One region of the Vibrio rubrogenes genome, then DNA from elsewhere that is predicted to be linked to it. Evidence: predicted binding sites of a transcription regulator. Region 1 holds the regulator's gene; each other region holds the start of a gene.

Region 1 (11,286 bases):
GAACCGACCAACCACCTTGATCTCGATATGCGTCAAGCACTGACACTCGCCTTGCAGACTTACGAAGGGGCGATGGTGATTGTCAGCCATGACCGCTATCTGCTTCGGGCCACCACCGATGATTTTTATCTGGTTCATGATGCCAAAGTGGTCGCATTCGATGGCGATCTGAATGATTATTACCGTTGGCTCACCGAGCAGCAAAAACAACAAAAGCAGGACAAGAAAGAACAAACCACAACGAAAGACAGTCAATTCAGTGCCGCGGCGAAAAAAGAACAAAAACGTAAAGAAGCAGAACTCCGTCAGCAAACTGCGCCAATTCGCAAGAAACTGACACAATTAGAGCAGCAAATCGATAAATTACAATCAACGCTCAGCGATGCAGAGCAGCAATTAAGCGATTCATCCCTGTATGATGCGGAGAATAAAGCTAAACTTACTCAGGTGCTTGCGCTTCAGGCTCAAAGTAAATCTGACCTTGAGGAACTTGAGTCTCAATGGATGGAGCATCAAGAGCGCCTAGAACAGATGGAACAGGAGTTCAACACTTTATGATTCAGACACCGATTTCCCTGACACTGGAACGACTTTGGCAATTTAGTTTGCAATATTACAGTGTCCGGGAAGTCAAAGAAGCCTGTCTCAGCCTCCAAAACAACTACCACGGTAACGTCAATTTACTTTTGCTTCTGAAATGGCTCGATGAACAGCAGCTCAGCATCGGGCAACAAGACTGGCATCGTGTGATGACTTGTATCAGTGCCACTGAAGGATTGCTCAATAGCTATCGAGAGTTACGCAGAAAACTCAAAGCACATCTGCCGGATACGCTCTATCGTGAGTCGCTTCAATTTGAGCTACAACTGGAAAAACAGCAACAATCCGATCTGGTGGATTGTATTAATCAGCTCAAGTTGCAGCCCGGCGACACACAATTAATGACCCAGCGTTACTGCAAAGCGCTGACCGCTGATCATCTTGCCAAGATCTTTGCGAAACCCGCATCATTTTCATCAACACATGCCAAGTACAAAAAATAGAGGAAAGAATCGCGGTGAGCAGTTCGATACAAAACGTGAGCCCAAATAGGTTGCTGACATTCAAGCCGGCTTTAGGTGGTGCCGCGCCACACATTCAGACACTGCTGCCCAGATGGGTTCGACGCACCCCTTTATTTTCACCGTATTGGGAAACGCTGACGACACCGGATGATGATATTTTGAGCCTGGCTTGGAGTGAAGACCCAAATCAACCCGATGTGCAGACAAAACCTTTATTTATTCTCTTCCATGGTCTCGAGGGAAGCTTTCATAGCCCTTATGCCAACGGTTTGATGCACGCTTTCGCGCAACAAGGCTGGTTATCTGTCATGATGCACTTTCGTGGGTGTAACGGCCAGCCAAACCGACAAGCCCGTGCCTACCATTCGGGAGAAACCAGCGATCCACGCTATTTTCTGACACAAATCCATCAACGTTTTCCGTCCAATTACAAGATGGCTGCCGGTATCTCGCTCGGTGGCAATATGTTGGCAAACTATTTGGCAGAGTTTGCAGATCTGCCACTTATCGATAGTGCCTCCATTATCTCAGCCCCCTTCGATTTGAGTGACAGTTCGAGCCGGATTAATCGCGGCTTCTCACGTATCTATCAGGCTTACCTCCTCAACTCACTCAAGCAAAATGCTTATCGTAAATTTGGGACGCTCCGGCAAACGATTCCAGTCACACAGTCCTTAATTCGACAGTTGAAAACATTACAAGAATTCGATGATTTGATCACCGCCCCCCTGCATGGATTTGAAAACGCCCAAGACTACTATCAACGCTGTTCGGCAATCTCTAAACTGGGACAAATTCGTCTGCCGACACTCATTGTACACGCACAAGACGATCCCTTTATGACTGATGCAGTTATTCCGACGGCACCGCTGCCCCAGATGATCGATTATCAACTCATGACACATGGTGGGCATGTCGGCTTTCTGAGTGGCACCGTTGCCAAACCACGCTTCTGGTTGGAAGAAGCTCTGCCCCACTATTATCGGGCACAATCACCTAAGTATTGAATACCATCCCCTCAGTATCGTCACCAACGACTACCGAGAACGCTCACCGAACTGATGAGTGTTCTCCTACTCTTCCAAAGTCACGCCTCAAGCATCATCTATATTTGCGTGTAAAATCATGATTATTGCGCAACATCATGTAAAATCCGTTAAGATACACGCTATTCATTCATCCCAGAGTGATCGTATAGAAGGTCATCATTATGATTATTCCTTGGCAAACGCTCGAACCGGATACGCTCGATAATCTGATCAGGGAGTTTATCCTCCGAGAAGGAACCGACTACGGCGAGCAAGAAATTTCTCTTGAAGAGAAAGTCGCTCAGGTCAAACAACAGATTCAATCCGGAGAAGCGGTGATCGTCTATTCCGAACTTCACGAGTCCGTAGATATTCAACAAAACAGATATCGTTAATTTATGAATTGTCCGATGACAGCACCAATTTCCATGATATAGTGAAATCGATTTCTCGGTTTTCTTCGGGAGATCGGTTCATTGAGTGCACGACAAGGAATGATAAGACAAGGTATGTCATGTCAGCAAAACATCCCATTATTGCAGTAACCGGCTCTTCGGGTGCCGGTACAACAACGACTTCCGAAGCTTTTCGCAAAATGTTTAATATGATGCGAATCAAGCCGGCTTGGGTTGAAGGTGATAGTTTTCACCGTTTCACCAGACCGGAGATGGATGTCGAAATCCGTAAGGCCAGAGAGCAAGGACGCCATATCAGCTATTTCGGTCCTCAAGCAAACGATTTTCCGGCATTGGAAGAGTTTTTCCGGGAATATGGCCGCACCGGAACGGGAAAAATTCGCCGTTATCTGCATACATTTGATGAAGCAGTTCCCTATAACCAGATGCCGGGAACATTTACGCCATGGCAAGATCTCCCCAATGATACCAATGTCCTTTTTTATGAAGGGCTTCATGGGGGGGTGGTCGATGGCGAAACCAATGTCTCCCAACATGTTGATTTTCTCATTGGCATGGTGCCGATCGTCAATCTGGAGTGGATTCAAAAGTATGTCCGGGACACCCGGGACAGAGGGCATTCCCGAGAAGCAGTGATGGATTCGATCGTTCGCTCCATGGATGATTACTTAAATTACATTACGCCCCAATTTTCTCGGACACATATTAACTTTCAGCGGGTTCCGACAGTGGATACATCCAATCCACTGAGTGCAAAAGGGATTCCGAGTCTGGATGAAAGTTTTGTGGTCATCCGCTTGCTAGGCATCAAAAAAGTCGATTTCCCTTACCTGTTGGCAATGATTGATGGCTCATTTATGTCATGTCATAACACGATTGTCGTGCCCGGTGGGAAAATGAGTTTTGCCATGGAGTTGATTGTCCGTCCTATTCTTCAGCAGTTGATAGAAACCGGAAAAATTGGCTAATTACGATTCACTGGCACGAATCGGGCTCTTTTAGTTCCTATACCGTGACGATGCGCACATTTTTGCGTACTAAATCACGGTCATGACACGATTAAAGTCAAGAAATTATGTAAGAAAAAGGATACTATTTGATACCGAAACAGAAGACAACTTGCAGGCTTTCTCAAGTGCTTTTATGCTAAGTGTTTAGTTCCGAGACATGTTCAGTTTGAACATGTTCAGTTCAAAAGCTTCGCGAAAACATGGAAAGCAGCAAGCTACCCTGCAGAGGAAGAGAGATATTATGGTTCTAGGTAAACCTCAAACCGATCCAACATTAGAGTGGTTTCTTTCACATTGTCACATACATAAATACCCTTCAAAGAGTACGCTGATTCATGCAGGCGAAAAAGCGGAAACGCTTTATTACATCGTGAAGGGATCTGTTGCTGTTCTGATCAAGGACGAAGAAGGGAAAGAAATGATCCTTTCTTACCTCAATCAGGGTGACTTCATCGGTGAACTTGGTTTATTCGAAGAAGGTCAAGAACGAACAGCTTGGGTCAGAGCGAAATCTCCCTGCGAAGTTGCAGAAATTTCCTTCAAAAAGTTCCGTCAGTTAATTCAGGTCAATCCAGACATTTTGATGCGTCTGGCAGGACAGATGGCAAGCCGCCTTCAAGTCACTAGCCAGAAAGTCGGTGATCTGGCTTTTCTGGATGTGACAGGTCGTATTGCACAGACGCTGTTAAATCTGGCAAAACAACCCGATGCAATGACGCACCCGGACGGAATGCAAATCAAGATTACCCGCCAGGAGATCGGCCAGATTGTCGGTTGTTCTCGTGAAACCGTTGGCCGCATTTTGAAAATGCTCGAAGAGCAGAACCTTATTTCAGCCCACGGAAAAACAATTGTTGTTTACGGTACAAGATAATTTTTTTGCTTGAACCAACAAAAGAGCCATCCTCGCGATGGCTCTTTTATTTGCGACGATTGATCATGATACATCACTGATCATTGGTACTTTCAAAAATTTTGTCAGCCGAAGCTTCGACAAATCCGGGATATAAAATACCATTCGCCATCGGATAACGTTTGGCAAATTCATAGAAACCACCGGGAACCAACAACTCCGCTTCATCAAATTCAACCGCAACCCGATCAGCCATGATCGATGACTGTTCCAGAAATAACGCCGGTGAGCCCTTCACTTCACCACCTGATGAATTGATCACAAAGCCATGTTGGAGTAGATAAGCATTCACATCCGCGACCTGATTAAAACGGGCCAACTGATTGACACTCACCGTAAAATGGTTCGCACCGTAGCCATGTGCCGCAACCCAAGCGGCATACTCACTCTCTTCCGCCAACAGATAATATTGCTCGAGTGAAATCGGCCATAAACGCCCACCATAAAGAAAGTCAGTATCAGCAACCATGTCGGACCTGACATGAGAGATCAGACTTCTCACGATCTTTTGCAAAGATTCAGAACAGCGTTCAACTTCCAACTCACTGATGAAGACTTTAGGTAACTTGGGATTCGGGTGTTCAAAGTGCTGCGCAGCTAACTTTTTTTGTTCAAACTGATAGTGCCCTTTCGACACATATCCCAGCCGAACAAAGGGTGCGGCTATCACGTCAAGGTTGACTGGTGACAAATTAAACGTCCGCAACGCAATATGATCATTGTTGAGCGGTTCCTCTTCCTGAAGAAGTTTGTGGATCAGCTGTGCGGATGGGCAAAGCCTGGTTGTATAATCTTGCCACAATGCGGCAAATAATGAGTCCGGCGTCATAGCGCCTCCTTCTTTATCAATCATCTTGGGCTGTCATCGCATTCCTGTTTCCGGCTTTCGGAGATTAACGAATCACCAGAAAACGAACCCGATCACCAGACTGAATCAACAAAGCCTGAGCCACTTCAGGCGTCACGATCACAGTCTCAGATTCCGGGTGAAAATCGACCTCGGCGATTGTCGCCCGGAAAAATTCAAATGAAGTATTACTGAGTATGACTTTTTGTTGGCTGTGATGTTGCGCCACTTTAACTGTCGCTGACACAGAGTGCCTGACCGACTCAATATGACGTAAATCACATTCAACCGTCGGGCCTGCATCAAAAATATCGACATAATTACGACAGGTGAATCCTTCTTCTTCTAATAATTTTAAAGCAGGTCTGGTCTTGTCATGTACCTTTCCGATCACAGCTTGGGCTTCAGGGCTGAGCAGATTGATATAGATCGGTAATTTGGGCATCAGTTCAGCAATGAACCCTTTATGGCCCGACCCCGTCAAATAATCCGCCAGAGAAAAATCGATGGAGAAAAAATGTTCCTGCAACCATTGCCAGAACGGAGAGTTTCCCTGTTCATCAGAGACGCCTCTCATTTCAGCAATAATGGTCTGAGCAAAGCGCTCCCGGTGTTCCGCCAGCATCAAAAAGCGACATTTAGACATCAAACGACCATTCAGACCGGCACGAAACTCGGGTAAGAGAAAGAGCGTACACAACTCAGAACAACCGGTATAGTTATTACCTAGCGTCAATAATTTCACGATTTTGTTGACGCCCAAGCGACGGGAAGAATGAAGAATGGTACTGATATGATAAGAATAAGACGGTGTATCCCAGCCGACGTAGGCTCCAATTGCTGTCGTACCGGCAATCCGACCGCTTTCGCTATCGACCCCAACCATCAGGTAACTCTCATCGGTTGGTGACTGAACATCTGCCTTGGCAAAACTCGCTTCTGAATGTTCAATACGATGAGATAACAGCGCCTCATTGACAGGCAGTGATGTAAAGCCATAACCAGATTCTATCGCACAATGATAGAGCGCATTATAGTCAGTCATTGTAATGGGACGAACCACAAGCATGGATGTCTCTCCCTGAAAACCTGAGTTCGAAATGAAACCAGTCTGACTATAAGCATAGCTCAGGATCGTTGCGAACCTGAGCTAAAATTTAAACTAAGTTAATGATGCAATGGCTTTTTCCAGTCGTAACAAGCCTTCCTGAATATCGATATCCTCAATCACCAGTGACGGCGTGAAGCGCACCACATTCGGCCCGGCGACCAAAACAAGCACGCCCGCTTTACCGGCTGCCTGTAGTATGTCACGCGCTCTTCCGTGCCAAGCTTCAGTCAGTACCGCACCGAGCAATAAACCTTTGCCACGAATCTCACTGAATATCGGGTATTTGGCATTAATCCGTTCTAATCCATCCCGGAACAGCAGCTCTTTTTCTTTAACGCCTTCAAGCACCTGAGGTTGAGAGGTTATATTGACCACCGCTTCAGCAACCGCACAGGCAAGTGGATTGCCACCATACGTCGAGCCATGCACCCCAACCTTAAAGTGAGATGCAATTGCCGTCGTCGTTAACATCGCACCGATCGGGAACCCGCCCCCCAGCGATTTTGCAGTACTGAGAATATCTGGTGTGACCCCAATACCCTGATATGCATAGAAATCACCAGTCCGGCCATTACCGGTCTGAACTTCATCAAAAATTAATAATGCATTGTGTTCATCACACAGCGCTCTGACCGCCTGAATAAATTCTGCTGTCGGAGAAATAATCCCACCTTCACCTTGCAGTGGCTCCATCATCACGGCACATGTCTGATCTGATATCTGGGCTTTGAATGCAGCCAGATCATTATAAGGCAGATGAACCACATCGGACGGTTTCGGGCCAAAGCCATCGGAATAAGTCGATTGCCCACCAACAGTCACCGTAAAAAATGTCCGGCCATGGAATCCCTGTTTAAAAGCAATAATTTCCGACTTTTCCGGACCATAATTATCTACTGCCCACCGCCGAGCCAACTTCAATGCTGCTTCATTCGCTTCAGCGCCTGAATTGGCAAAAAAAACTTTCTCGGCAAAACTCAGTTCCGTCAGTTTTTTTGCCAGGCGCAATGCCGGTTCATTGGTCATTACATTACTCAGGTGCCAAAGCTTCTGCGCTTGCTCAGTCAATGCTTCAACCATGGCTGGGTGGCAGTGCCCCAGACAACTGACTGCGATACCACCGGCAAAATCGACGTATTCTTTATCTGCTTGATCCCACAACCGAGACCCTTTTCCCTTCACCGGAATCACTTCCATCGGACTGTAACAAGGCACCATAACCTCATCAAACTGTGCCCGAACAACATTATTCTGTGTAGCCATTCACACTCCCTCTCCGCTCGTGAGCTTACAACCGCCTCATCCAAATATTCATCAGTATAGATGATCTGTTCATTCTGACCGTGTTTCGGCGGTTGAGATACGATTCACCAATGTCAGTAGACAATACCATTGCAAGCAGACAATATCATCCGCACCGACACTTGTCAGATGATTCTGTCACAAGTTACCCCAATTGTATAATTATGCAATAAAAATGATTTTTTATTTAATTATATTGCAGTAACGATGCGCCGTAATACCAACTCAACGACGTAAAAAATTCGCCAGCAACGCATGACCTTGTTCGGTTTTTATCGATTCCGGATGAAACTGAACGGCATCAATGGGTAAGGTTCGGTGTTGATATCCCATGATTTCATCAACATCACCATCAACAGTTTCAGTCCAGGCTGTGATATCGAAACAATCCGGCAAGCTCTGTCGTTCCACAACTAGAGAATGGTAACGAGTGACTGTTAACGGATGATTTAAACCATGGAATAGCCCCTGACCACTGTGACAAATTGACGAGACTTTACCATGCATCACTTGCTTTGCACGGACAACCTTTGCCCCAAAAGCCTGTGCAATCGCCTGATGACCCAGACAAACACCAAGCAAAGGAAGCTGACCGGCAAAATGTTTGGCGACATCGAGAGAGATCCCCGCTTCATTCGGCGTACACGGCCCCGGAGAAATCACGAGATGGGAAGGATTAAGTGAAGTGATTCCGGCAATATCAATCTGGTCATTACGGACGACGTTGACTTCAGCCCCCAGTTCACAGAAATACTGGTACAGGTTGTAAGTAAACGAGTCATAATTATCAATAATGAGCAACATGAAGATCCACGCCAAACGACTGCCGAAATTAGGTCGCTATTGTGCAGGATAGATGCAAGAAATCAAGAATGTCTGATGAATAAAGAAGTCGCCGCTAAGCTGCGACTTCTTTTTCTTTACTTCATTTTAAGCGCGGCTATATCAATCATGCCCTGTTCAGCTTATCCCCAGACTTGCTTGGCAATCTCTTTAACAAGTGCAATTTTCTGCCATTGTTGCTCCTCGCTCAGCTCATTCCCTTCTTCGGTTGAAGCAAAACCGCACTGAGTGCTCAGACACAGATTTTCCAGAGGTACATATTGTGCCGCCTCATGAATGCGAGTAATCACTTCATCTTTATCTTCCAATTCACCCGTTTTCGAAGAAACAAGGCCAAGAACAACTTGCTTGTCTTGAGGTACTTTGGCGAGCGGTGAAAAATCACCGGATCGGTCTGTATCAAATTCCAGATAAAATGCAGAGACATTTTCTTTGGCGAACAGGACATCAGCAATCGGAGCATACCCACCAGATGCTGCCCAGGTCGAACGATAATTGCCACGGCAAACATGCGTCGTCAAAATCAGATCAGCTGGTGCATTTGCTAATGCACGATTATTAACCAGCAATAACTTTTCCGTTAACCCCGCAATACTTTGGGTATGATCAAATTCGTGAGAATCCCCACATCCGCAAGTAGCTTCTCCCGGTGTGGACGCTTTTGCTGCAACCGCCGCAATTTTTGGATCAGTTAACATCCCCCAAGTACAGTCATCAATCTGTAAGTTGCGACAACCTGCCGCATACAACTCCCGAATAAAGGTTTGATAAACCAGAACAATATCATCAAGCAAATCGGTTTCATTCGGATATATCGCTTGGGTCTGCTCCAGATTACACGGACGCTGTAGCTCTTTCAGAAATTGCGCTGGCGCCGGAATCGTCAGACGAGGCACGATGCCGTCTTCAGCGAATTGCATCAGAAATCGAAAATGTTCAAGAAAAGGATGTTGTTCACCACTGATTTTCCCGGTTAAACGAACACTCTCCGGGCGGGTTTCAATTTGAGCAAAGAGATAACCTTGTTCAATCTCAGACTTCTCCACGCCATTGATGCCCCACATAAAATCCAAATGCCACCAACTCCGCCGGAATTCCCCGTCGGTAATCACCTGTAAACCCGCAGCTTTCTGGCGGACAACAAGTTCAGTAATGGCTTGATCTTCAACGTCAGTCAATTGTTGCTGAGTCAGTTGACCGGCAGCAAACTGCCGGCGAGCGTCATGAAGATAGTTTGGTCGAAGATAACTGCCGACCACATCGGCACGGAATGGGGGGATAGATAATGACATGATATTTTCTCAAGTTGCTATTGAATCATATTCATAGCGTACTCGGTTCTTCACATGAGAAAAGTGATATTTACTCAAATCAAACATGAATTTTTATCATGTTTGATTTGATTGGTACAATAAAAAATCCCCGGTGTATACCACAGGGGATTTAAATTTTAATGCAAGTTCAGTCGCTTAAAAATAGCGCTTAACGATTGGCACAGAACCCGATAGAACTGGTACTTGCACCTGGCTGTAAGACTTTGTTCCACTCAACACCACGAATGGTTACTTTAGCACCGGACTGCTCCCAATTTGCATTCCATAATGCGTACACGCTGCCTTCGACATCAAAAGTGGTGTTCCATTCAACAGCTTCAGAGCCATTGTTGGTGACCACAACGTCAGAACAGTATGATGTACTGCCATCTTGTGGAATATTGACGGACACCGTCACACCATCAGTTCCGGGATCCGTTGGGTCAGTGGGGTCTGTCGGATCAGTTGGATCGGAGGGATCCGTTGGGTCTGTCGGATCGGTGGCATCAGAGGTGCTAAAGACAAAATGATAAGCAGACAGGGCTGGAATATCATAATTGAGCTGATTATTCGTGACCTCAACCTCTCCTTTATCCTGAATTTCAACAGAATCAGAATTGAGCACATAAGTCTTACCTGACTTATAAATCGTGGTTGAATCGATGTTGAACACACCATTGATCGATTCATTCATATTCTTATTCAATACGATGACATGGAGTAACCCGGTCTCTGAATCAACCGATGCATAAATAGAGCTGTTTTCTTTATCGCTCATTGTTGCTGTGACGCTGGTATCGCCAAACGTCCCATTCGCGCCGTCATAGTTGCGATAGAGACGATATGCACTGGCTAAATATTTCTCTTCGTCATTTAAAATCCAGCTGTTGGCGGCATAAACATCATATTTACCGAAGATCCCCAGCACATCGGCTTCAGTAATTGCACCGGTAATATCATCGCCACCACCATAACCATATTCGGTGAACGCAATCTTCGTTCCCGGATAATGTGCATCGATAGAATCTTGAATATGCGGAATCAACGGCAGCTCAGCCATATTCCATTGTGCAATCCAGCTATCTTCCTGATATTCAGGATCCCATAACGTCCGGGGAGCCTGCAGCCGGGCATTTTTATCTTTCACTGAATCAGCACTGCCATCGGTGACGCGTTGATCCCCTCTTGCTTCGGAATACCAGTGCAGGTCAAGCACGTCCAATAATCGCATACCGGATGATTCACCGGCCGCTTTCATCTGGGCCAGATAATAGTCAATAAACCAGTGATACTGATTCGAATAGTTCGACCAATCCGGTGCATCACTCAATGAGGTAAAAGCGCCAAAACCATATAAAGCAGGCCCAAAGACGGCGGCAGTCGGATCAACGCCTTTGACGGCCTGAGCCGCGTCAATCGAGCGTTCGACCAGATCTTTG
Region 2 (11,286 bases), on a different contig from region 1:
ACTGTCAGGTGAGGTGAACTCATCAATAGCGAGAGGGTCGAAGTCAAATAGCCGACCTTCAATAAACGAACATAAGACTAGGACGAAATAGAGAATAATGGTTGCGGTAAGAAGCGCACATCTGAACCCAGACGAACAATTTGAACCCGAGAAGTGGATCGCCAGTATCGTGCGTGATCCCAAAATCGCGGAGCGACTAAAACAGGTTTATCGACAGATGGAAATTCTTGTTGTCGATCATCCGGCCGGGCCACTGTTGTTGTGGCGTGGTCGTGAGATGATCGAGATACTGGTAACGTTGTCGATGGATCAGGAGACTTTAGTCGCAGCATTATTGTTTCCGATTGTGTCTGGTGGATTGCTCGATGCTGAAATTTTACAAGAACGCTATGGCAAAGACATTATCAAGTTGATTGATGGTGTTGAGGAGATGGCGGCTATCGGGCAATTGAACGTCACGATGCAGGGCAGTGAAGCCTCAACACAAGTAGATAATGTGCGACGGATGCTACTGGCGATGGTTGATGATTTCCGTTGCGTGGTGATTAAGCTTGCCGAACGAATTTGTAATTTACGCGAAGTGAAAGATCAGCCGGATGAAATCAGACGTCAGGCGGCAAAAGAGTGTGCCAATATCTATGCGCCGTTAGCCAATCGTCTGGGAATCGGCCAGTTAAAATGGGAAATGGAAGACTACGCCTTCCGCTATCAGCAACCGGATACCTACAAACAGATTGCCAAGCAGTTATCTGAACGCCGTATTGTTCGTGAAAAATATATTCAGGATTTTGTTGAAGATCTGCGTGAAGAAATGCATCTGTCAAATATTCAGGCTGAAGTCAGCGGACGTCCGAAACATATCTATAGTATCTGGCGCAAGATGCAGAAAAAGAGTCTGGCATTCGATGAGTTATTCGATGTTCGGGCGGTGCGAATTATCGCGGAGAAACTTCAGGATTGTTATGCGGCACTTGGGGTGGTTCATACCAAGTATAAGCATTTACCCAGTGAGTTCGATGATTATGTCGCCAACCCGAAACCCAATGGATATCAGTCGATTCATACGGTGATTCTTGGCCCTGAAGGGAAAACCATTGAGATTCAGATTCGAACTCGCCAGATGCATGAAGAGTCAGAACTGGGTGTAGCGGCGCACTGGAAATATAAAGAAGGCAGTTCTGCCGGGCATCGCGGCTATGACGAGAAAATTACATGGTTACGCAAGCTGCTTGACTGGCAAGAAGAGATGTCTGATTCCGGTGAAATGCTGGATGAGTTGCGCAGTCAGGTATTTGATGACCGGGTTTATGCTTTTACACCCAAAGGTGATGTGGTTGATTTACCGATGGGGGCAACGCCGTTGGATTTCGCTTACCATATTCATTCCGAAGTCGGGCATCGCTGCATTGGTGCGAAGGTCGCAGGACGAATTGTGCCGTTTACTCATAAACTGACGATGGGGGATCAGGTTGAGATTATCACCGCCAAAGAGCCGAACCCATCACGAGACTGGCTCAACCCTGCATTGGGGTTTGTCCATTCCGGACGAGCCCGGGCGAAGATTAATGCGTGGTTCAGAAAGCAAAGCCGGGAAAAGAACTTAGAGGCAGGGCGGGAAATTCTGGAAACCGAACTGGCAAAAATTGGTGCGACACTCAAAGATGCCAGTGAATATGCGCTGAAACGATTTAATGTCAACTCACCAGATGAATTATATGTCGGAATCGGCAGCGGTGATTTACGGATCAACCAAATTGTTAATCATATCAATGCATTAGTTAACAAACCGACCGCGGAAGAAGAAGATCAGCTGGTCCTTGAAAAGTTACAAGAGAAAGAGCAGAAGACCACTACGCCGGCACCGAGTAAAGATGCCGTTGTGGTTGAAGGGGTTGATAATTTAATGACCCATTTGGCGCGTTGCTGTCGCCCGATTCCCGGTGATGAGATTAAAGGCTACATTACTCAGGGACGGGGGATTTCGGTCCACCGGAGTGACTGTGAACAGCTGGAAGAGTTGATTCATCATGCTCCGGAGCGGATTATCGATACCGTTTGGGGACGCGGACTACTTGGTTCTTACGTTTTGACCGTGCGGGTCGAAGCGATGGAGCGGGGCGGATTGTTAAAGGATATTACGACGTTGCTGGCGAATGAGAAAATCAAAGTGGCCAGTATGAAAAGTCGAACTGATCATAAACGCCAACTGATCTATATGGATTTTGATTTGGAACTGACAAGTGTTGAAGTGCTCACTCGAGTATGTAAACGCATTGAGCAGACGAAAGATGTCCTGTCAGTCAAACGACTGGGATAACGAGTATTGCCTCATGCCAGTTGAATCGTTGCAGAAAGCGGGGATGACTCCTCGCTTTCTCTTTGGAGCGGAAAGAAGGTTATGTCTCATCCAATTGAACAGTTAAAGCAGATCATGGCACAACTCAGAGATCCTGAGTCCGGATGTCCATGGGATCAAAAGCAGACATTTGACAGCATCGTGCCTCATACAGTTGAAGAGACTTATGAAGTGATCGATGCCATTCATGCGCAAGACTGGGAAAATCTGCAAGAAGAATTAGGTGATTTTGTTTTCCAAGCCATTTTTTACAGTCAGTTGGCTCAGGAACAAGGGTTATTTGATTTTGATGATGTGATTCGCAGTGTCAATGAAAAATTGATCCGTCGCCATCCGCATGTTTTTACTGATCAGGTTTTTGACAGTGAAGCGGCCATTCGGGCCAATTGGGAAAAAATCAAATCAGAAGAAAAATCCAGTGCAGGTCGTGAAGAGCAAAGCATTTTGGATGGCGTACCCAAGTCGCTTCCTGCATTGAGCCGAGCCTATAAATTACAAGCCAAGTGTGCCAAGCATGGGTTTGACTGGGATACTTTGACACCCGTTGTTGATAAAGTTCGTGAAGAGCTGGATGAAGTCATCGAAGCGGTGCATGACACTCCGCCCGATCCGGCTGCAATCGAAGATGAGTTGGGCGATCTGCTGTTTGCCGTGGTGAACCTGACGCGCCATTTGAAATTTCATCCGGAGTCTGCTCTTACGCGAGCAAATCAGAAATTTTCCCGACGTTTTCAAGGGGTCGAAGCACTGGCGAATCAGGCAGGTAAATCACTCGATGACTATACACTCAGTGAATTAGATCGCTTTTGGGAACAGGTCAAGCACCAAGAGAAAAATCAGGGGACAGACTGAACTCTGGCTTTGGATGAAAGTCCTTATAATGTAGCCCAACCAGAATGAGCTACAATTGTGCGGATTGGATTTGATTTGAAGCAAAAAAGAAAAAGTGAGAGTGTGATAAGTTTCACGTTGTGGCGTTAATGGGGTTCTGGTATATTTACATCCCGTCCAGAAGAAATCCATTTCCCTCATTCAACCAATTTCAGGTTAAACATGACGACAAAGTATATTTTTGTGACTGGCGGGGTCGTATCCTCTCTAGGTAAAGGCATTGCAGCAGCATCTCTTGCAGCGATTTTAGAAGCACGTGGTCTGAAAGTGACCCTCATGAAGCTCGATCCGTACATTAATGTGGATCCGGGTACGATGAGTCCGACTCAGCACGGTGAAGTATTCGTCACTGAAGATGGTGCGGAAACTGATCTGGATTTGGGGCATTACGAGCGCTTTATCCGGACCAAAATGACCAAACGGAACAATTTTACCGCAGGTCGTGTGTATGCGGATGTTTTACGGAAAGAACGTCGTGGTGACTACCTCGGTGCAACCATTCAGGTCATTCCTCACATTACCAATTCAATTAAAGATCGTGTGATTGCCGGTGCGGAAGGCCATGAAGTCGCAATCGTTGAAATTGGTGGTACGGTTGGTGATATCGAGTCTCTACCGTTTATCGAAGCGATTCGCCAGCTTGCTGTAGACATTGGTCGTGAAAATGCAATGTTTATGCATTTAACTTTAGTCCCTTATCTGGCGGCTGCCGGAGAAGTGAAGACTAAACCCACTCAGCATTCCGTGAAAGAGTTGCTCTCTATCGGTATTCAGCCAGATATTTTGATCTGTCGTTCTGATCGCATTATTCCTGCCAATGAGCGGAAAAAAATAGCGCTGTTCTGCAATGTGGCAGAAAAAGCCGTTATTTCAATGAAAGATGTTGATTCCATCTATAAAATTCCTCAGCTGATTAAGTCGCAGGGACTGGACGATTTAGTTTGCTCTCGCTTCGGTATTCAAGCACCGGAAGCGGACTTGTCTGAATGGGAACAGGTTATTTATGAAGAAGCCAACCCAACCGGTGAAGTCGTCATTGGTATGGTTGGTAAATATATTGAGTTGCCTGATGCATATAAATCGGTCAACGAAGCTTTAAAACATGCGGGCCTGAAAAACCGTCTGAGTGTTCAGATCAAGTATATTGATTCTCAGGATCTGGAGAATAAAGGGGTTGAGCTGCTGGACGGACTGGACGCAATTCTGGTGCCGGGCGGATTTGGTGATCGCGGTATCGAAGGTAAGATCTTAGCCGCTCAATATGCGCGTGAAAATAAGATTCCTTATCTGGGAATTTGTCTGGGAATGCAGGTTGCATTAATTGAATATGCGCGTCATGTTGCGGGTATGGAAGGGGCGCATTCAACCGAGTTTAATCGCGCAACTCAATATCCCGTTGTCGGTTTGATTACCGAGTGGATCGATTCTGAAGGTCAAGTTGAAGAACGTTCCGAGAAATCAGATTTGGGTGGAACGATGCGTTTAGGTGCGCAGTTGTGCCATCTTGAAGAAGGCAGTAAAGTTCATGCATTATATGGCAGTAAAACCATTTATGAACGTCACCGCCATCGTTATGAAGTGAATAACGTGCTTCGTCCTCAAATTGAAGCTGCGGGACTCAAAGTTTCTGGTTTATCTGCGGATAAAAAACTGGTTGAGGTGATTGAGAATCCGGATCACCCATGGTTTGTGGCTTCTCAGTACCACCCTGAGTTTACTTCAACACCTCGCGATGGACACCCTCTGTTTACTGGGTTTGTTAAAGCCGCTGGTGAGTACCAGCGTCGCACTATTGAGAAATAAAAGGACACGGGTAACGGTAGGGAATACGGTTACCCCATAGGTTTGACATTTAAATTCAAAGAGAGGAAACATTAATGTCTAAGATCGTTAAAATTCTAGGTCGTGAAATCATCGACTCTCGCGGAAACCCAACTGTAGAAGCTGAAGTCCACCTAGAAGGCGGTTTCGTAGGTATGGCTGCTGCACCATCAGGTGCATCTACTGGCTCTCGTGAAGCGCTTGAGCTCCGTGATGGCGACAAGTCTCGTTTCCTGGGTAAAGGGGTTCTGAAAGCTGTTGAAGCAGTAAATGGCCCGATTGCTGAAGCGTTGATTGGTAAAGATGCAAAAGATCAAGCTGCTATCGATCAGGTCATGATTGATTTGGACGGTACCGAAAACAAATCTAAGTTTGGTGCAAATGCGATTCTGGCTGTTTCTTTGGCAAACGCAAAAGCTGCAGCTGCAGCAAAAGGCATGCCTCTGTACGAGCACATCGCTGAACTAAACGGCACTCCTGGCGTATTCTCTATGCCATTGCCAATGATGAACATCATCAATGGTGGTGAACATGCAGATAACAACGTTGATATTCAAGAATTTATGATTCAACCTGTTGGTGCCAGCACACTGAAAGAAGCACTGCGTATCGGTGCAGAAGTTTTCCATAACCTGGCGAAAGTTCTGAAAGCAAAAGGTTTGAATACTGCCGTTGGTGACGAAGGTGGTTTTGCGCCTAACCTTGAATCAAACGCAGCAGCACTGGCAGCGATCAAAGAAGCGGTTGAGCAAGCTGGCTACGTTCTGGGTAAAGACGTGACTCTGGCTATGGACTGTGCTGCTTCTGAGTTCTACAACAAAGAGCAAGGCATCTACGACCTGAAAGGCGAAGGTAAAACTTTCTCTTCTGAAGAGTTCTCTAAGTACCTGGAAAGTCTGGTTGCACAATACCCTATCGTTTCTATCGAAGACGGTTTGGATGAGTCTGACTGGGACGGCTTCAAGTTCCAAACTGAACTGCTGGGCGACAAAATCCAGTTGGTTGGTGACGACCTGTTCGTAACGAACACTAAGATCCTGAAAGAAGGTATCGAGAAAGGTGTAGCTAACTCTATCCTGATCAAGTTCAACCAGATTGGTTCTCTGACTGAAACACTGGCTGCAATCAAGATGGCAAAAGACGCTGGTTACACTGCAGTTATCTCTCACCGTAGTGGTGAAACTGAAGATGCGACAATTGCTGATCTGGCTGTTGGTACTGCTGCAGGTCAAATCAAAACTGGTTCTATGAGCCGTTCTGATCGCGTTGCGAAATATAACCAACTGATCCGTATCGAAGAAGCGCTGGGTGAACGTGCGCCTTTCAACGGTCTGAAAGAAGTGAAAGGTCAAGCTTAATCACAGCTTTATCATGAATTGAAAAACGCCTCTTCTGAGGCGTTTTTTTTGTCTTGATGATTGTTGATTTGTTTGAGGGGGGGATTGCGACTATAAAATCGCTTTGATTGCTGCGATTCTGCGTTTGTCTAATTCATCACGAATCTCGGCGCCCTTCAATCCTGTGGCAATGATCGCTTGAACATCAATCGTGAGGGCAGCCTGATAGGCTGATTCAAATTGCGCTTTTTGTGGATAGGGAATGTCTTCAAAGCCCAATCGCCCCTGATGATCGGCTTGACAGCACAGCAGTACACTTTCAAGTCGCTCTGGCTTACGCCATACATCCATTTTATTCAGTATCTTGAGATAAGTTGCCGGTTTCAAAATCGCAGCGTTGTGAATATTGGTATGTTGTTCACAGACGATTAATGCTAAATCCCGATATTCCGCCGGAACTCGAATGCGTTCGCAAAGTGCACGGATACAGGTTAAGCCTGTGTGGGCATGCATTTTATGGCTCGGCCATTCACTCGGTGGTGTTGTTCCTTTACCGAGATCATGAACCATGGCTGCAAATCTGACCGGCAGCGATGTTGAGAGGCGTGTCGATTGACGCATCACCATGAGTGTATGCTCACCGGTATCGATTTCAGGATGCCATTTCGGTGGTTGCGGTACCCCGAAGAGGCAGTCGATTTCAGGGAAAATAACAGCCAGTGCACCGCACTCTCTCAATACGGATAAAAAGATGTCTGGGTGGTCCGTTGCGAGTGCTTGATGGAGCTCTTGCCAAACACGTTCTGCGGTTAAGTGAGCGATTTCTCCGGACTGAACCATGTGACGCATTAAGGCCATTGTTTCCGGTGCGATGGTAAAACCGAGTGAAGCGAATCTGGCTGCGAATCTGGCAACGCGGAGGATTCGCACCGGGTCTTCTGCAAAGGCATTTGATACGTGGCGCAGTACTCTCTGTTCCAAATCGGCTTGGCCGTGATAGGGATCGATAAGCACCCCTTGAGGATCTTGGGCGATCGCATTGATGGTTAAATCCCTGCGCATCAGATCATCTTCCAGTGTCACTTCCGGTGAGAAAAAGCATTCAAACCCATGATAACCTGAACCACTCTTCTTTTCGGTTCTGGCTAGGGCATATTCTTCTTTGGTGTGTGGATGAAGAAACACCGGAAAATCTTTCCCGACAGATATAAAACCTTGTTCAAGCATGAGTGAGGGATTACTGCCGACGACGACCCAATCTCGATCTTTGATGGGAAGACCGAGTAATTGATCACGAACGGAGCCACCGACGAGATAGACTTGCACAGCTTGCCTCTTTTGGAACGGGTGTCTGAAATTGTTGAGAGAAGGCCGGGAGCAGGCCTTCTTCACATATCAGAGCCAGTTTGAGTGTGATTTCTTCCGTCTTGGAATCAGGTGCGGAAGGATGATTCCCAGTAGAATGCCACCAAGAGCAACACCGCCACCGTACATAAAATATTTCATTAACAGATCTTCTTTCTGAGTATCCAGCTTCGCTCTCAACTCACGTGTCTCGCTTTGCGCTGTCGCCAGTTTCTGGCTTATACCGCTATAGTTTTCTTCCAGCTCGGAAATCTGTTTATTGCGAACTTCAAGAGACTCGACTAGCCCGGCCTTTTCCTGACTGGCTTTATTCTCAGCATCAGACAACTGTGCTTTGACATCCTTGAGTTCTTTTTCTAAACGGGGAAGGCGGGATGCCATACTCTCAGTGGTGGTAACAAACTTATCTTGTACCCAACCCTGACGCCCTTTGCTATCGAGTATTTCACTATAACCTGTTTCTTTATTGGTTTGCAGCAGCTGTACTTTCTCACCTGCATTAATACTGCCAATAATTCGATACTGGTTGCTCGGGCCTGAATGCATATAGGTAAACAAGTCATCTGCTATGTAATGCACTTGTGCAAAAACGGGCGTGGTCAGAAGCGAAAGCAGCAACATGAATAACAGTTTTTTCACGATAAATCCTTTAACGATAGGGTTGAAAAGTAAATCTCTCCAAATAGTAAAAAGTTTCTTTATATGGTGCAACAAAGAAGGGAGGCCAAGCCTCCCTTTGTGCAGATTTGAGTCAATAATCACATGGTTCTGACAAATGTCTGACGGTTGCACGCACTAAATGAAGATTTTTTCTAGCATATAATAGAAAACAACAGCAAGCAGAGCTCCAGCCGGTAACGTCACGACCCACGAGGCCACGATGTTACGCACAACACCAAGGTTTAATGCTGCAATACCACGGGCGAAACCCACACCGAGGACCGCACCAACCAGTGTTTGAGTGGTCGAAATCGGTAACCCGGTTCCAGACGCCAGAACAACGGTTGAAGCCGTTGCAAGCTGTGCAGCAAAACCACGGCTCGGTGTCAGTTCGGTGATTCCGGTTCCGACAGTTTCCATCACTTTATGTCCCAGCGTTGCGAGACCGACGACTATCCCCAATCCACCTAATGGCAGGATCCACCACGCAATCTGGCTTTTCCCTGAAATCTGACCAAGATTTTCGACAGTGGATACCACGGCTGACAATGGACCAATCGCATTCGCGACGTCGTTGGAACCGTGGGCGAATGCCATCGCACAGGCAGTAACGACCATCAGAACACTGAAAATGCTTTCTACACCAGAGAAACTGTGGTCCTCTTCCCGTTTTGAGAAGCGTTTTTGGATGTACAGGTAGCCTCCGACCATAACGAGTGCGGAAACAAACATGGCGGCAAGCCATGCTTCACCGGTACTCAGATGGAGACCTACGTGTTTCAGGCCTTTCTTAATGGTGACCAGTGCGATGACCATGGTGGTGATAAACATATAAACCGGAACAAAACGTTTGGCATTTTGGAGCGGATTTTCTGTATCGAATATCAGACGTTGTGCACTGACGAAAATGACATAGGCGAAGAAACCGGAGATAATCGGTGTAATAATCCAACTGCCGACAATTCCTTGAACGGAATGCCAGTCGACGGCTTCTGTTCCCAGAGTGATACAGGCAAAACCGATAATCGCCCCGATAATGGAGTGGGTTGTTGACACCGGCCATCCCATATACGAGGCCAGCAGGAGCCATGTGCCGGCAGCCAGAAGGGACGACATCATGCCATAAACAAGAATTTCAGGCTGTGCGACAAAGAGATTTGTTTCGATGACGCCTTTACGAATTGTGTCTGTTACTTCCCCACCGGCAAGATAGGCGCCGGCGAACTCAAAAACCATCGCAATAAAGATAGCTTGTTTTACGGTCAGTGCTTTAGAGCCAACTGATGTTCCCATCGCATTTGCTACATCATTTGCACCGATGCCGATCGCCATCAAGAAACCGAAGGCTGCTGCCACAAGAATCAAGATAGATCCGTAACTTACAAGGATATCCATCATAATACCTAGTTGTTGATAACTAGCGGAGCACGCGCGACTTTCTATCGTGGCCTATCATTTAGCCACAATAATTAGATTCAGAGACGCAATGTGTGAGTGCCCTTAGTTATTGTGAAAATCTATAATCTCAGGAACGAGAGAGCATTAGCTCTAAGCGAGCTCCCACACGTTGAGCTTGGTCAGCGATACCGCCAACCCACTCTAGAATTTTGTATAAGAACATCATGTCAATCGGATTATATTTTGACTCGATAGCCATCAACTGCTGACGCAGATGAATTTGCATCGTGTCGGTATCATCCTCAATAGCATCAAGTTGGTTGATCATTTCTGCAACCAGAGTGACTTCCCGGCCTTTAAATCCGGTTTCAAGGAGTTCATCCAGTTCACCGATGACTTTCTGGGCTTGAGTCGCCGCATCCAGACAACGTTTAACATAGGCAATGAAATCTGTTTGCAGTGGCTCTGGAATCATCAGCTCCCGACCATAAACCCGACCAGAGATATCTTTTGCGAGATTCGCAAGCTTATCTTGTTGGGTCAGTAGTTCGAGCATATCGGTTCGATCAACAGGAAGGAATAATCCGCGCGGCAGTTTCAGGCGGATTTCACGTTTGAGTACGTCGGCTTCTTTTTCCAGATGAGAAATCTGAGCCCGAATTTCGGCTGCTTTTTCCCAATCTTTCTGGAAAGTAACTTCAAAGAAGCTGATCAGGTAAGAACAGCATTCATTGACACAGACAACGTGTTTTTGCAAAGGTTTAATTGGGGACTTTGCAAATAACCCCATAATTGTATTCACTGGCATGTGACTCAATCCAAAAATATAACCTTACAAAGAACATACAACATTATGATGAAATGTTGAACATTGGCTATAAAGGCGCGCATGGTAACTCATTCGACGGTGCTTTAAAACCATTTTAGCGTATGAATGATATGTTATTTCTCACTTGCTCCTGTCCGAAATTGGCAATATCCTGTCGCTATCTGCCACGAAAGGTATTGTTATGGAAACTGAGATAGAACTGAAGTTTTTCGTTTCTCCTGAATATTCAGATGTTTTGCGTCGTAAGATTGCTCAGACCAAAGTTTTACAGCATCGTTGCCGTGAATTAGAGAATACATATTTTGATACGCCTGATAACTGGCTGCGTCAGCATGATATCGGCCTGCGAATCCGATGTTGCGATGGTGTCTATGTACAGACGGTGAAAACCGCTGGACGGGTGGTTGCCGGGTTACATCAGCGACCGGAATACAATGCCGAACATGATAGCAATACTCCTTCTCTCTCCCTTCATCCTCAAGATATCTGGCCGGAAGACCGCAGTACCGAGCAACTGGCCGCTGAACTTCACCCTCTCTTTTCAACGGATTTTACGCGTGAACAGTGGCTCGTCGGCATGCCTGATGGCAGTCAAATTGAAGTCGCATTCGATCAGGGAAAAGTGATAG
Region 3 (11,286 bases), on a different contig from region 1:
ATTTTCAGACTCGGGCTAATCAGAATATGGTCTAAAGAACCCACTTCATCATTGTATGAGTAACTCCAGTTGTCAGGATGAATCATACTGACCGCACTGATGTAACCATAACCCTGCGTGATGTCAGCACCTTGATCGCCAAACTGCGGTTTGCCGTTGATGAAGGTATTTCTGGCGGCATGAATGGTTTTGCCGTATTTCGCCGGGGTGTAATCGGTCAAAACCAGTAATGGATCTTCCTTACCGTACGCGTTGAGGTCTCCGAGAATGACTTGATGACCGCCAATTTGTTTCAGTGCTTCTCCGAGCGCAACGGCAGCCGCCACGCGGAAGTTCTCACATGAGCCTTGGAAATCCGGGTCTTGCTGGTCTTGTCCGCCATTCTCAACCGCTGCGGCATCTTCCCAACAGGTTGAGCCTTTAGATTTAAAGTGGTTGACGGCAACGGTGAGTTCTTGTGCGACACCTTTGCTACTCTGGATTTTAAACGTCGGGGCGAGAGAATCACGCTGATAGTTCTTACCATCTTCGATCAGATTGCCGTCTTTATCATACACAGCCGGTGCTTGTTGCGAAGGCATGTGGATAATCCGTGGTGTGGTCAGCGAGACACGCTGGTTACGATAGATGAGCCCGGTGGTAATCGCATCGGTACCGATGGAATCCCGTGAATCGATGGTGCCGTCCTGATTGGTATCGATGGCCACATACTGATAGCGGTTTTCCGGTTTGCTGATCTGTTGATTGAGCTGCTCGACTAACTGATGAATCGCGCCACCGTCGCCGAAACCGTTATTTTCAATTTCCATCAGACCGACAATATCCGCATCGAGTTGCAAGATAGCGCGGACGATTTTCTGTTGCTGAATTTCAAATTCCGTGGCAGTTTCTGCCCCACGGTTACTGCCATAAGGGTTGGCATCACCGCCAAAAGGAGAATTGAAGTAATTGAGTACATTGAACGTAGCAATACGCAGATCACCGCCGTCTTTGAGTTGTGGAGAAGAGCCGCGCGGAGAATTGTGAACGAAGTTATCCTGAGTCAGGGTATTGGTCATGATCAGGCGATATTCATCATAACTGTAAGTGATCACACCTTGAGCACCGCTGAGGGTGTCATTGACGCGGATATAGTCTTCGGTAGAGCCGTCTTGATCGATGTCGCTGCGGCCAAACTGAGGGTAGTAAGGAATTTGACCATCATCGGCAACCTGATCTGATTCAACAAACAGACGATGCTGTGCATTCTCTTTGCTTTGCTGTTTGGCTTGCTCGGAACCGGCCGCAAAATTTTGGTTGGGTTGGACATTCAAACGTCCCTGGGCAAGCACCATATTGTTGCGTCTGGCATCATAGTCGTAACTGAATGTGCGGGTAACACGCATGTCGAGTTTGGCTGGGAGATTGACTAACATGCCTTCATAGCGTTCCAGCGTTTGGGCAAAATTGTCATCGCCCTCGGTCAGGACAATATCCGTGGCCTGTGGCGGTTGTTGCTCTCCCTGTTTGACCCATTGATGGTTGTCCGCTGAGAGTTCAGTCAGATCATAATACTCTTTGACTTTCCCTTTGGCGCAGACTACATCGCCGGGTTTGAGATCGGCAGCAGACTGGCCGGTGTAAATAAACAGCCCTTCAGAGGTATTGCTATTGTAGTCATCTTGCAGTGCCTGCAGATAGAACCCTTTGGTGAGCCCAGTGGTCACGGCACTGACGACGCCTTTCACAGTATATTCCTGATCGGTGGTGTTATCTGAGCTACTGAGCAGCGGCGAGCGGCTACCTTCTCCCTGAATCTCTTGAATTGAGATAAAGGATTCCCCCTCACAGGTAAAGGTTGAGCCTGAGCTACCGATGTCGATGGTGCCGAGTCCGTCGATATTGTCGTTTGCGGCAGAAGTCCATTGCGATTCAACATAGGTTGGTGAAGGGGTTAACGCATTGGATTGACGCATCAATGTGACGTCTTTGGCAAAATAGCTGCCACCCATCGTGCCGATCACATCGTGCACTGAACCGTTGCGGAGTAGGGCAATCGGATCATTGCCGTTAAAATTCAGGACCGTTGTATTGGTCTCTTGACTGACCGCCAGAATATCACTGTTGGCCTGACTATTGGCAATGACGAGTACGCCATGGGCTGGAATACTCCGCCCGTCGAGCGGGAGTTTATTGCCCCATTCGCCATTACCGTTGATTGACTTCGCCAACGTATAACCGTCCAGAGAGCTGGATTGATCGCTGGTATTGGCAATTTCGATGGCTTTATTGAATCCCGAGCCTTCCACATATTGTGACAGCAAAATATCGGCATGTGCCGATAACGAGAGGATGCTTCCGATGGCAATCGAAAGACATGATAACGAGCTTTTGACTTTCATTTCTGACCCACTTGACGTTGTTTTTCCATGATTATATGAGATTTAGTTCGTGAATAATCAACTCATCAAAATTGATAACTCACTACTAAAATTACTAACTATTTCACGGTTTAGTTTTACTTTTTAATATGAAACTAAAAATACATTTCAATGAACTTGAGATATGAGTCGCATAAATAGCATCAATAAATCGAGATGAATCACATTTTTATATGCAACAAAGCTTGTGCCATCGGATGGGATCAGCCACCGCAGAGCGCGGTGGCAATTGGTGATGTCAGGCGTGCTAAAAACAACGACATGGAAATAGGGAAGGTCAGAATCCTCGCATCTGAATGCGGCGTAGAAACTCGGTCATAATCCGGTCGTAGAGTAGATCCCCTAAGAATGCATCTTCCACATGATGATCGATACTTGGATTATCGTTGACTTCAATCACATAAACCTGCCCATTGATCTCTTTTAAATCAACGCCGTATAAGCCATTACCAATTAAATTGGCGGCTTTCAGTGCCGTGTCGATAACATTTTTAGGCACTTGCTTGAGATCCAGTGTTTCAAAACTGCCGGAGGTGGTTCTGCCATTGTTATGGTGATGGTAAATCTGCCAGTGACCACGGCTCATCATGTATTTACACGAGAAGATTGCCTGTCGGTTGAGAATGCCGATCCGCCAGTCAAAGTCTGTCGGCATAAATGCCTGAGCCAGAATCAGTGCACTTTTCTCGAATAGCAAAGCTGCTTCTTGATTGAGTGAGTCAATATCAGTCACTTTAATCACCCCGCGTGAGAAGGCACCGTCAGGAATTTTGAGCACCATCGGAAATGACAGCTCAGAGAGCAGCTTTTCTTGCCAGTCCGGGTCAAAACTTTGCACAATCACACTTTTGGGGGCGGGAATGTGATTGCGTTTCAGTAACTCGGTCAGAAAGACTTTATTGGTACATTTCATAATGGATTCAGAATCATCCATTACCACCAGCCCCATTTTCTCGGCCGTTTTCGCAAAACGGTAGGTCTCGTTACTGATATTGGTGGTGGCACGGATAAAGAGTCCGTCAAACTCACCCAAACGAGACAGATGCTCCGCGGTAATCGTTTCGAGATTCATGCCTAAGCGTTGCGCTGCTTTCTGAAAACGTTTCAGAGCTGCTTTATCTGACGGGGGCATTTTTTCATCCGGATCGACCAACATCGCAAGATCATAGCGGGACGCTTTATTCTGCTTCGGATTTTTCCAGACTTTCTGGGAAAACTTTTCCAGCGATTCAATAAAGAAGTCCTGCTCCGGGTCAGTCAGATCCTGAAACGGGAATGGCTGAATCGATTTGATATGCCACTGTTGGTTATGTCTTGACAGTTCAAGATGAATCACCGGAATCATGAATTGTTCGAACAAATGACGTGCCAGCTTTTCCAGCCCTTTTTGCGGGGTGCGGCCAAAGTAAATTTTGCACGCTAGTTCATGCTCTGACGGATAGAGCTTGTTCAGCTTGAGCAGGTTTGAAGAGTGCAGAAACGGCTGATGGATATCATTGATCGCCATGACCCGGGGAATCACCCGGTGTCCTCTTGCTTCTGCCATCAGTGAGCAGTAATAACCACTACTCATATAGTCGTAACTACGGCATAAATTGACGACTTGAATTGATTTATGCGTCGGTTTCCAGTTGGTATTCAGGTAACTTTGAACGCTGATGACCTGATCGGAAGGGAAATATTGGTGCCAGTCATCGGTATGATCGGTCACAATGAAAAGATTTGCCATGTCTTATAATTCCGGTTGCATGATACACAGTCTTTGTGGAGATAAGTCTCTTGTGGAGATTGACGTATCGACATAATATTGCATCGCAATCTTCTAACCTTTTGAGGCATCGTATGGACATTCGTCATGCGAACCACACTGATCTTTCTGCGCTAAATGCACTAGAGCAACAGCTTTTCACCGGAGACAAAATTTCACCACGTCAAATGCGGCGGTTTCTGAAATCGGCGCATGCGGCCATGTTTGTGGCCGAATCCGACACACAATTGGCTGGCTATGCTTTACTTCTGTTTCACCAAGGTACACAGCTATCAAGGTTGTATTCGATTGCCGTAAACCCTGACTTCAGAGGACGAGGCATTGCCCAACAACTGATGGAGCAATGTGAGCGTGCCGCTCTTGATCAAGGTGCTTGTACATTACGGCTAGAAGTCCGGGATGACAATAGGGCAGCGTTAAAATTATATGAAAAATTAGGCTATAAACGGCTTAAAATATTGATGCACTATTACGATGACCAGTGTGACGGGATTCGGATGCAAAAACGGCTTGATCCGCATGAGCCTCGTTTGGAAGTGCCCGTGCCACTTTATGTCCAGACCACTCCATTTACCTGTGGTGCAGCTTGCCTGTTGATGAGTTTTGTACGCTTTGAACCGCAAACAGAGCTGACCCGTACCCATGAGCTGCAACTATGGCGGGAAGCAACCACGATCTACATGACATCCGGACATGGCGGCTGTAGCGGACACGGTCTGGCGCTGGCCGCGGCCCGGCGCGGATTTGATGTTGAGTTGTGGAGCCGTTCTTCAACGGTACCATTTATTGATGGGGTGCGGGATCCGAATAAAAAGTCAGTGATTGAATTAGTCCATCAGGATTTTTGTCAGCAGCTGGCAACGTATGAGAATGTCACGGTGACGGATATGCCGCCCACACAGGCTCAGTTTGAGCACTGGCTGGAACAGGGTGCGAGTGTGTTATTGCTGATCAGCACTTATCGATTTACGGGTAACAAAGAACCGCACTGGATTTTACTCAGTGGCATGAGCGAACACTTCTTCTTTATTCATGACCCACATGTTGACGATCAGTCTGATGTGGTTGCGGCTGCTTATATTCCGGTCGGAAAAGCGGTTCTCACGCAAATCATTGGCTATGGCAAACAGAAGCAGACATCTTGTGTGGTGATACGCAAGGGAAAATCGCTCGAACTCTCGAACTAATTCATTGAATGGATAAACTGAATTGAATAACGCCTAACACGAGCATCCGTAACGTGTTAGGTCAGTGAAAATGTGTCTGATACATATGTGGAAGAATATGTACTCAGGCGCATTTTTTATAGTCAGTCATGGCGGATTCTTGCATACCAAGTTCCTGAGCCTGACGCACCAGTTCTTCTCTCTCTGTTGCTGTGGTTTCTGCTTTTTCTGGTGAGCGAAACGTTTCGATTTCGAGTTCCGCAGGTACAAAGACATAATGTTTGCTAAACATTTTTCCACTCTCTATGGTTATGATCTATGGTTACGATGGGTAAAAAAGATGCTGCTTAATATTAAGCAGCATCGAAAGAAAGGTCAAATTATAATCACAAATCTATTAATAATCGAACGATTTGTTTGTTAATTTGTGAGCCTCAGACATCGTAGGTGGTTGAAGCTGTATCACCGCCTGTACCTGTCCAGTTGGTGTGGAAGAACTCACCACGCGGACGGTCAACCCGCTCATAGGTATGCGCACCAAAGTAGTCGCGCTGAGCCTGAAGCAGGTTTGCAGGGAGACGTGCTGTGGTATAGCCGTCAAGGAATGTCAGAGCCGATGTGGTACAAGGCATTGGGATACCGGCTTCCAGAGATTTGGCAGCAACCTTACGCCATGCCGCAAGACAGTTATCCAGAATGCCTTTAAAGTAAGGGTCTGACCCTAAGAATGCAAGCTCAGGGTTGGCATCATACGCATCGCGGATATTGCCGAGGAAGGCTGAACGAATGATACAGCCACCACGCCACATCAGTGCTACGTTACCGTAGTTCAGTTCCCAGCCATTCTCATCGGATGCTTCACGCATCAGCATAAAGCCTTGTGCGTAAGAGATGATTTTTGAAGCCAGCAGTGCCTGACGCAGCGCATCCAGCCATTCTTGCTTATCACCGCTCACTTTCTCGATAGCCTTGCCAAATTGTGCTTCAGCCGCAACGCGTTGCTCTTTGAGTGCTGACAGGCAACGTGCAAATACAGATTCACTGATCAAAGTCAGTGGGATGCCAAGATCCAAGGCATTGATACCAGTCCATTTACCGGTGCCTTTCTGGCCTGCCGTATCAAGAATCTTCTCAACCAGCGGGCTGCCGTCTTCATCTTTATAACCAAGAATATCAGCGGTGATTTCGATGAGGTAACTGTTCAGCTCGGTTTTATTCCAGTCGCTGAAGGTTTGTTGCATCTCTTCATGGCTCAGGCCAAGGCCATCTTTCATGAATTGATACGCTTCAGTAATCAGCTGCATGTCACCATATTCGATACCGTTGTGTACCATTTTGACGAAATGGCCGGCACCGTCGTTACCGACCCAGTCACAGCAAGGCTCACCGGCATCGGTTTTGGCTGAAATCGCCTGAAAGATGGGTTTGACCGCCGGCCATGCTTGTGGCGAACCACCCGGCATAATCGATGGCCCGAAGCGCGCACCTTCTTCACCACCGGATACTCCGGTACCGATGAAGTGAATGCCTTTTTCTTTCAGAGCAGCAACGCGACGGTTGGTATCCGGATAGTTGGTATTCCCACCATCGATAATAATATCACCCTCGTCGAGTAGCGGAGCCAACTGATCGATAAACGCATCAACGACTGAACCGGCGCGAACCATCAGCATGACTTTGCGTGGTTTCTCTAATTTTTCAACCAATTCTTCCAAAGAATAAGCCCCGATAATATTGGTGTCTTTGGCGGGGCCGGCTAAGAATTCATCAACTTTGGATGTGGTGCGGTTGTGTGCAACGACTGTAAAACCATGGTCGTTCATGTTAAGAATCAGGTTTTGTCCCATCACCGCAAGACCAATAACACCTATATCGCCTTTCATTGAATTTATCTCCTCACGCAATCTTTGCTGCTGCATCTTTATCTAAATACCACTCAGTCTCTCCCTGAGACGACTGAACTTTAGCCGCAGGATAAGGTAATGCATCTGCAGCAGTGGTGTGAATTTCATGGACAATGTCTGCTTTCCCTGCGCCCAGAACCAAGTAACTGATTCGCTTGGCAGCCTGAAGAACTCTGGCACTTTTGGAAACACGTAATTGGCCTGATTCAGGGTGAGACGCAACAATAGCTAATGCCGGTTCTTGATAATTGGTTGCGCCTGGGAACAGTGACGCTGTATGACCGTCGCCACCGACGCCTAACAGAATCCAGTCAAAGACAGGGATGCCGTTTTGAGCCGGGACTTGGTCCAGCATTTCTTGGGCGAAGCGTTCAACTTCTGCTGCCGGGTCTTTCTCGCCTAAAATCCGGTGGATATTCTCTGCCGGGATTTGAATCTGACTAAATAACAGTGCGTTTGCTTCACCGTAGTTGCTTTCTGCATCATCCGGCGCAACACAGCGCTCATCACCCCACCAAAAATGGAGGTTATGCCACTGGATTGATGTCGCATAGGGGGCAGAAGCCAGCAGCTTGAACAACATTTTGGGCGTGCTACCACCGGACAGAGAGATATGAACAGGGCGTCCCTGTTCACTATAAGTTTTTAAGTCGTCGGCAAGTGAATGCACGACATCATTGGCAGTTTGAAAAATTTTATGGTTAATCATAATTCGCAATAATCCGTATTGGTTAAATTTTTACAGGGGAATCGCCACTCTCTGCCATCTCTTTGCAGCAGTTCGTCCGATTCTTTAGGGCCCCATGTCCCACAGGCGTATCCATATAAAGAGGTCGGGTCTTGTTTGTAGTCCAGAATAGGCTGAACAAATTTCCAACAAGCCTCAACCGCATCTGTGCGGGCAAATAGTGTAGCGTCGCCATTTAAGGCATCGAGCAATAACCGCTCGTAGGCCGTGAGCATTTTAGTTTCTTCCAGAGAGGTATAGTGGAAGTCCATCGATGCTTCTTTGGCGCGGAAACCGGCGCCCGGCTCTTTCAGACCGAAGCACATCAAAATACCTTCGTCGGGCTGAATTCTAATCACGAGTTTATTTTCAGGTGCGTTCTGAGCAAATACCGGGTGCGGGGTACGTTTAAAGTGAATCACAACTTCGGTCACGCGGGTCGGTAGTCTTTTACCACTACGGACATAAAAGGGCACGCCATTCCAACGCCAGTTGTTGATAAACATTTTTAGCGCGACATAGGTTTCGGTGCGAGAGTCTTCAGCGACCCCATGCTCATCCCGATAGCCCGGCAAGAATTTACCCCGGACTTCAGACTCTGTGTATTGTCCGAGGACTAAGTTTTGCTGGAGATCTTTATCGCTGAGCGGTTGTAGGCTTTGCAGGGCTTTGTTGACTTCATTGCGGATTGAGTCGGCATTAATCGCGGCCGGTGGCTCCATGGTGACCATTGCCAGCACTTGCAGCAAATGGTTCTGGAACATATCTCGCACTGCTCCGGAGTTGTCGTAGTAGCCACCACGCTCTTCTACACCCAGAAACTCAGCACCGGTGATTTCGACATAGTCGATGAAGTTGCGATTCCAGAGTGGCTCAAACATACCGTTTGCAAAGCGGAAAACCAGTAGGTTTTGCACAGTTTCTTTACCCAAATAATGGTCGATACGGTAAATTTGATGCTCTTTGAAATGGCGGTGGATTTCGATATCCAGTTCTTGTGCTGACTTGAGGTCATAACCAAATGGTTTCTCAATAATCAGACGTTTCCAGCCTTGGTTCTCATCGTTTAACCCATGCGCGGCCAGACAGCCGGGGATCACGCCATACAGGCTAGGTGGTGTCGCCAGATAGAATAAAGTGTTGCGTTGTTCAAAATGATATTGTTCAGCCAACATGTCCAGCCGTTCAGACAACTTCTTGTAGTCTTCGACGTTGGCAGTATCAATCGCTTGGTAGTGAAGGTGCTGAGAAAAATCTTCGAGCGTTTCAGGTTCTGTCTTTTCCAACTCTTGCAGGGTTGTCTTCAATCTTTCCCGGTAGGAATCATCACTATATTCCGTCCGACTTACACCTAAAATTGCAAATGATTTGGGCAGTTGATTGTTTGCATATAGATGATACAAGGCAGGAATAAGTTTGCGGTAAGTGAGATCGCCGGAAGCACCAAAAATCACGATGCTGCTGTTTTCAGGTATTACCATCATCTTTCCCTTAAAAACGAGGTATTTAGCGTGTGCCAACGGTAACAGCACAATACCAAAATAGAAAATTGGCTCTTTCTATAGCTATAATAGGTGTTATCAATATCCATGACACCCATCATAAAAGAGCAAAAAACCGGCCTCTATTCTCTCTGACAATTTGATTTACATCAACTAAAAGTGTCGATTTGATCAACTTATTTGATGTAAGAGTGTCCGGCTGATTTCGCTTTCTGATTTGGTGATCATATCTGATGGGTCATTGTCTTGAGATATTGTTTGACGCGTTTGATGTGGGTAGCCGGGTCAACCTGCGTTATCGGTTTTTCTTCCATAAATGTATCGGCATAACGCTGATACAGTTTATTTTCCAGAAATAGTAAATAGAGACGGGGATCCAGGTGGCCGTTGACGGCCATATCAGTCATCCGTTCAATGACTTCTGGCAGCATATTTACTTTTTGATCCGGTCGCTCCCGGAACGTGAGTGATTCAAAGACGTCAGCCACCGCGATCATTCTGGCTTGAAGCGAGAATTCTTCGCCTTTTAATCCTCTGGGGAATCCATGACCGTCTATACGTTCATGGTGACATGCTGCGATTTTCGGAATATTTTTCAGATGTTCCGGATAGGGCAATCGTTCCAGTAGCATTAAAGTCTGTACGGTGTGTGAATTGAGGATAAATTGTTCTTCTTCAGTTAACGTGCCATGGCGAACGGATAAATTATGGAGTTCTCCCCGATTGTATAGCAGTTCTCCCGGTTTGAGTGAGAAGCGATCCAGCCATGTTTCTTGCGGCGTCTCTTGCGGATAGTTATAGTTGCCGGACTCCCATGTCACATAGTGGCTTGGCTTATCATCGAGTAATTTTTCCATGACCGGCAGAGACCTCGGTTTGCCGGTGCGTTGTTGCTCAATCGAGGAGACGCCTAACTGATCATCCAATGTACGCTTCCAGTTGCGTTGGGCAATTCGATGTAACTTCTCGATTTTTTCATTGGTCATCGGTTCATCGCTGACATTACATTGGGCAACGAAGACAAACTCTTCATCCAGGGTCTGGTGGATCGCTTCAAGCTCGGCCAGCAGGGTTGTCTGATCTTTCCCTTCCGCCAGCCCCTTCCAGTAATCCGCTTCAGCCTGAAGTTTGAGCAGTTCAAAACGCATCCGGACTTCATGAATCCGGTTATAAATAGTTTCCAGCTTGGTGGCTTTATTGAAGATATATTCCGGTGTGGTGATTTTTCCGCAGTCATGCAGCCAAGAGGCAACATTTAACTCTTCCCATTGCGAAGAATCCATTTTGAAATAAGGATAATAATGTGTATCGGTGACGGTTGCTTCCGCCAGCCACTGCACCAATGCCGGAACGCGTTGGGAATGTCCGCGAGTCTGGGGCGACTTGGTATCCACTGCCGAAGCGATAAGCTCGATAAATGCGTAAAATACCTCTTTCTGTTGTTGTAGTGTGTCGATATTATCTTTGGCGATTTGAGCAAAACTCATCAGCTCACGCAGGAAGGCGTGTTTGTCTGATTGTTCCTGAGTCAGCGGGCGTTCATAGCCGAGATTGAGAATACCGATCAACTGCTGACGGCGATTCAAAAGGGGGAACAGATAAATATCAGTATTAAATAGCTGATCGCGGTATTTTTTGATGACGTTATCTTGTTTACTGAAGTGAACCACTTCGCCTTTTTGTAGTTGTGATTTGAGCCAAGGTGTTTCATTCAGTAAATCATTGATGTCTATTCTGAATGGAATGATGGCATGATTCGTCAGTGTCGTGAATGACTCTGTTTCATTGGAGAATATGTA

The links. The regulator CRP, encoded in region 1, controls carbon source genes, mostly activating them, when cyclic AMP is high. The targets are predictions, from matches to a motif close to TGTGANNNNNNTCACA.
Region 2: a site for CRP is predicted at 3,310-3,325, ahead of pyrG (CTP synthase). Genes of this name have one in related genera too.
Region 3: a site for CRP is predicted at 2,539-2,554, ahead of AC55NX_RS15855 (ExeM/NucH family extracellular endonuclease). Genes of this name have one in related genera too.

The regions. Positions count from the first base shown of each region.
Region 1 covers NZ_JCARSY010000007.1:117,747-129,032, forward strand. Annotated here, with positions in the region: gene AC55NX_RS07555 (ABC transporter ATP-binding protein) at 1-558, shown strand, start outside; gene AC55NX_RS07560 (TIGR02444 family protein) at 555-1,043, shown strand; gene AC55NX_RS07565 (hydrolase) at 1,094-2,071, shown strand; gene AC55NX_RS07570 (YheU family protein) at 2,275-2,487, shown strand; gene AC55NX_RS07575 (phosphoribulokinase) at 2,607-3,476, shown strand; gene crp (cAMP-activated global transcriptional regulator CRP) at 3,760-4,392, shown strand; gene AC55NX_RS07585 (DUF1338 domain-containing protein) at 4,466-5,260, opposite strand; gene astA (arginine N-succinyltransferase) at 5,325-6,347, opposite strand; gene AC55NX_RS07595 (aspartate aminotransferase family protein) at 6,441-7,652, opposite strand; gene AC55NX_RS07600 (aminodeoxychorismate/anthranilate synthase component II) at 7,917-8,495, opposite strand; gene AC55NX_RS07605 (5-methyltetrahydropteroyltriglutamate--homocysteine S-methyltransferase) at 8,657-9,826, opposite strand; gene AC55NX_RS07610 (glycoside hydrolase family 44 protein) at 10,017-11,286, opposite strand, start outside.
Region 2 covers NZ_JCARSY010000003.1:45,849-57,134, forward strand. Annotated here, with positions in the region: gene relA (GTP diphosphokinase) at 98-2,317, shown strand; gene mazG (nucleoside triphosphate pyrophosphohydrolase) at 2,399-3,208, shown strand; gene pyrG (CTP synthase) at 3,410-5,050, shown strand; gene eno (phosphopyruvate hydratase) at 5,125-6,426, shown strand; partial or broken gene AC55NX_RS03605 (multifunctional CCA addition/repair protein) at 6,517-7,728, opposite strand; gene AC55NX_RS03610 (TIGR04211 family SH3 domain-containing protein) at 7,801-8,409, opposite strand; gene AC55NX_RS03615 (inorganic phosphate transporter) at 8,566-9,825, opposite strand; gene AC55NX_RS03620 (TIGR00153 family protein) at 9,956-10,636, opposite strand; gene AC55NX_RS03625 (CYTH and CHAD domain-containing protein) at 10,839-11,286, shown strand, end outside.
Region 3 covers NZ_JCARSY010000027.1:2,457-13,742, forward strand. Annotated here, with positions in the region: gene AC55NX_RS15855 (ExeM/NucH family extracellular endonuclease) at 1-2,381, opposite strand, end outside; gene AC55NX_RS15860 (RimK family ATP-grasp domain-containing protein) at 2,698-4,149, opposite strand; gene rimI (ribosomal protein S18-alanine N-acetyltransferase) at 4,263-5,375, shown strand; gene AC55NX_RS15870 (hypothetical protein) at 5,479-5,646, opposite strand; gene gnd (decarboxylating NADP(+)-dependent phosphogluconate dehydrogenase) at 5,789-7,237, opposite strand; gene pgl (6-phosphogluconolactonase) at 7,251-7,967, opposite strand; gene zwf (glucose-6-phosphate dehydrogenase) at 7,964-9,466, opposite strand; gene AC55NX_RS15890 (HD domain-containing phosphohydrolase) at 9,712-11,286, opposite strand, start outside.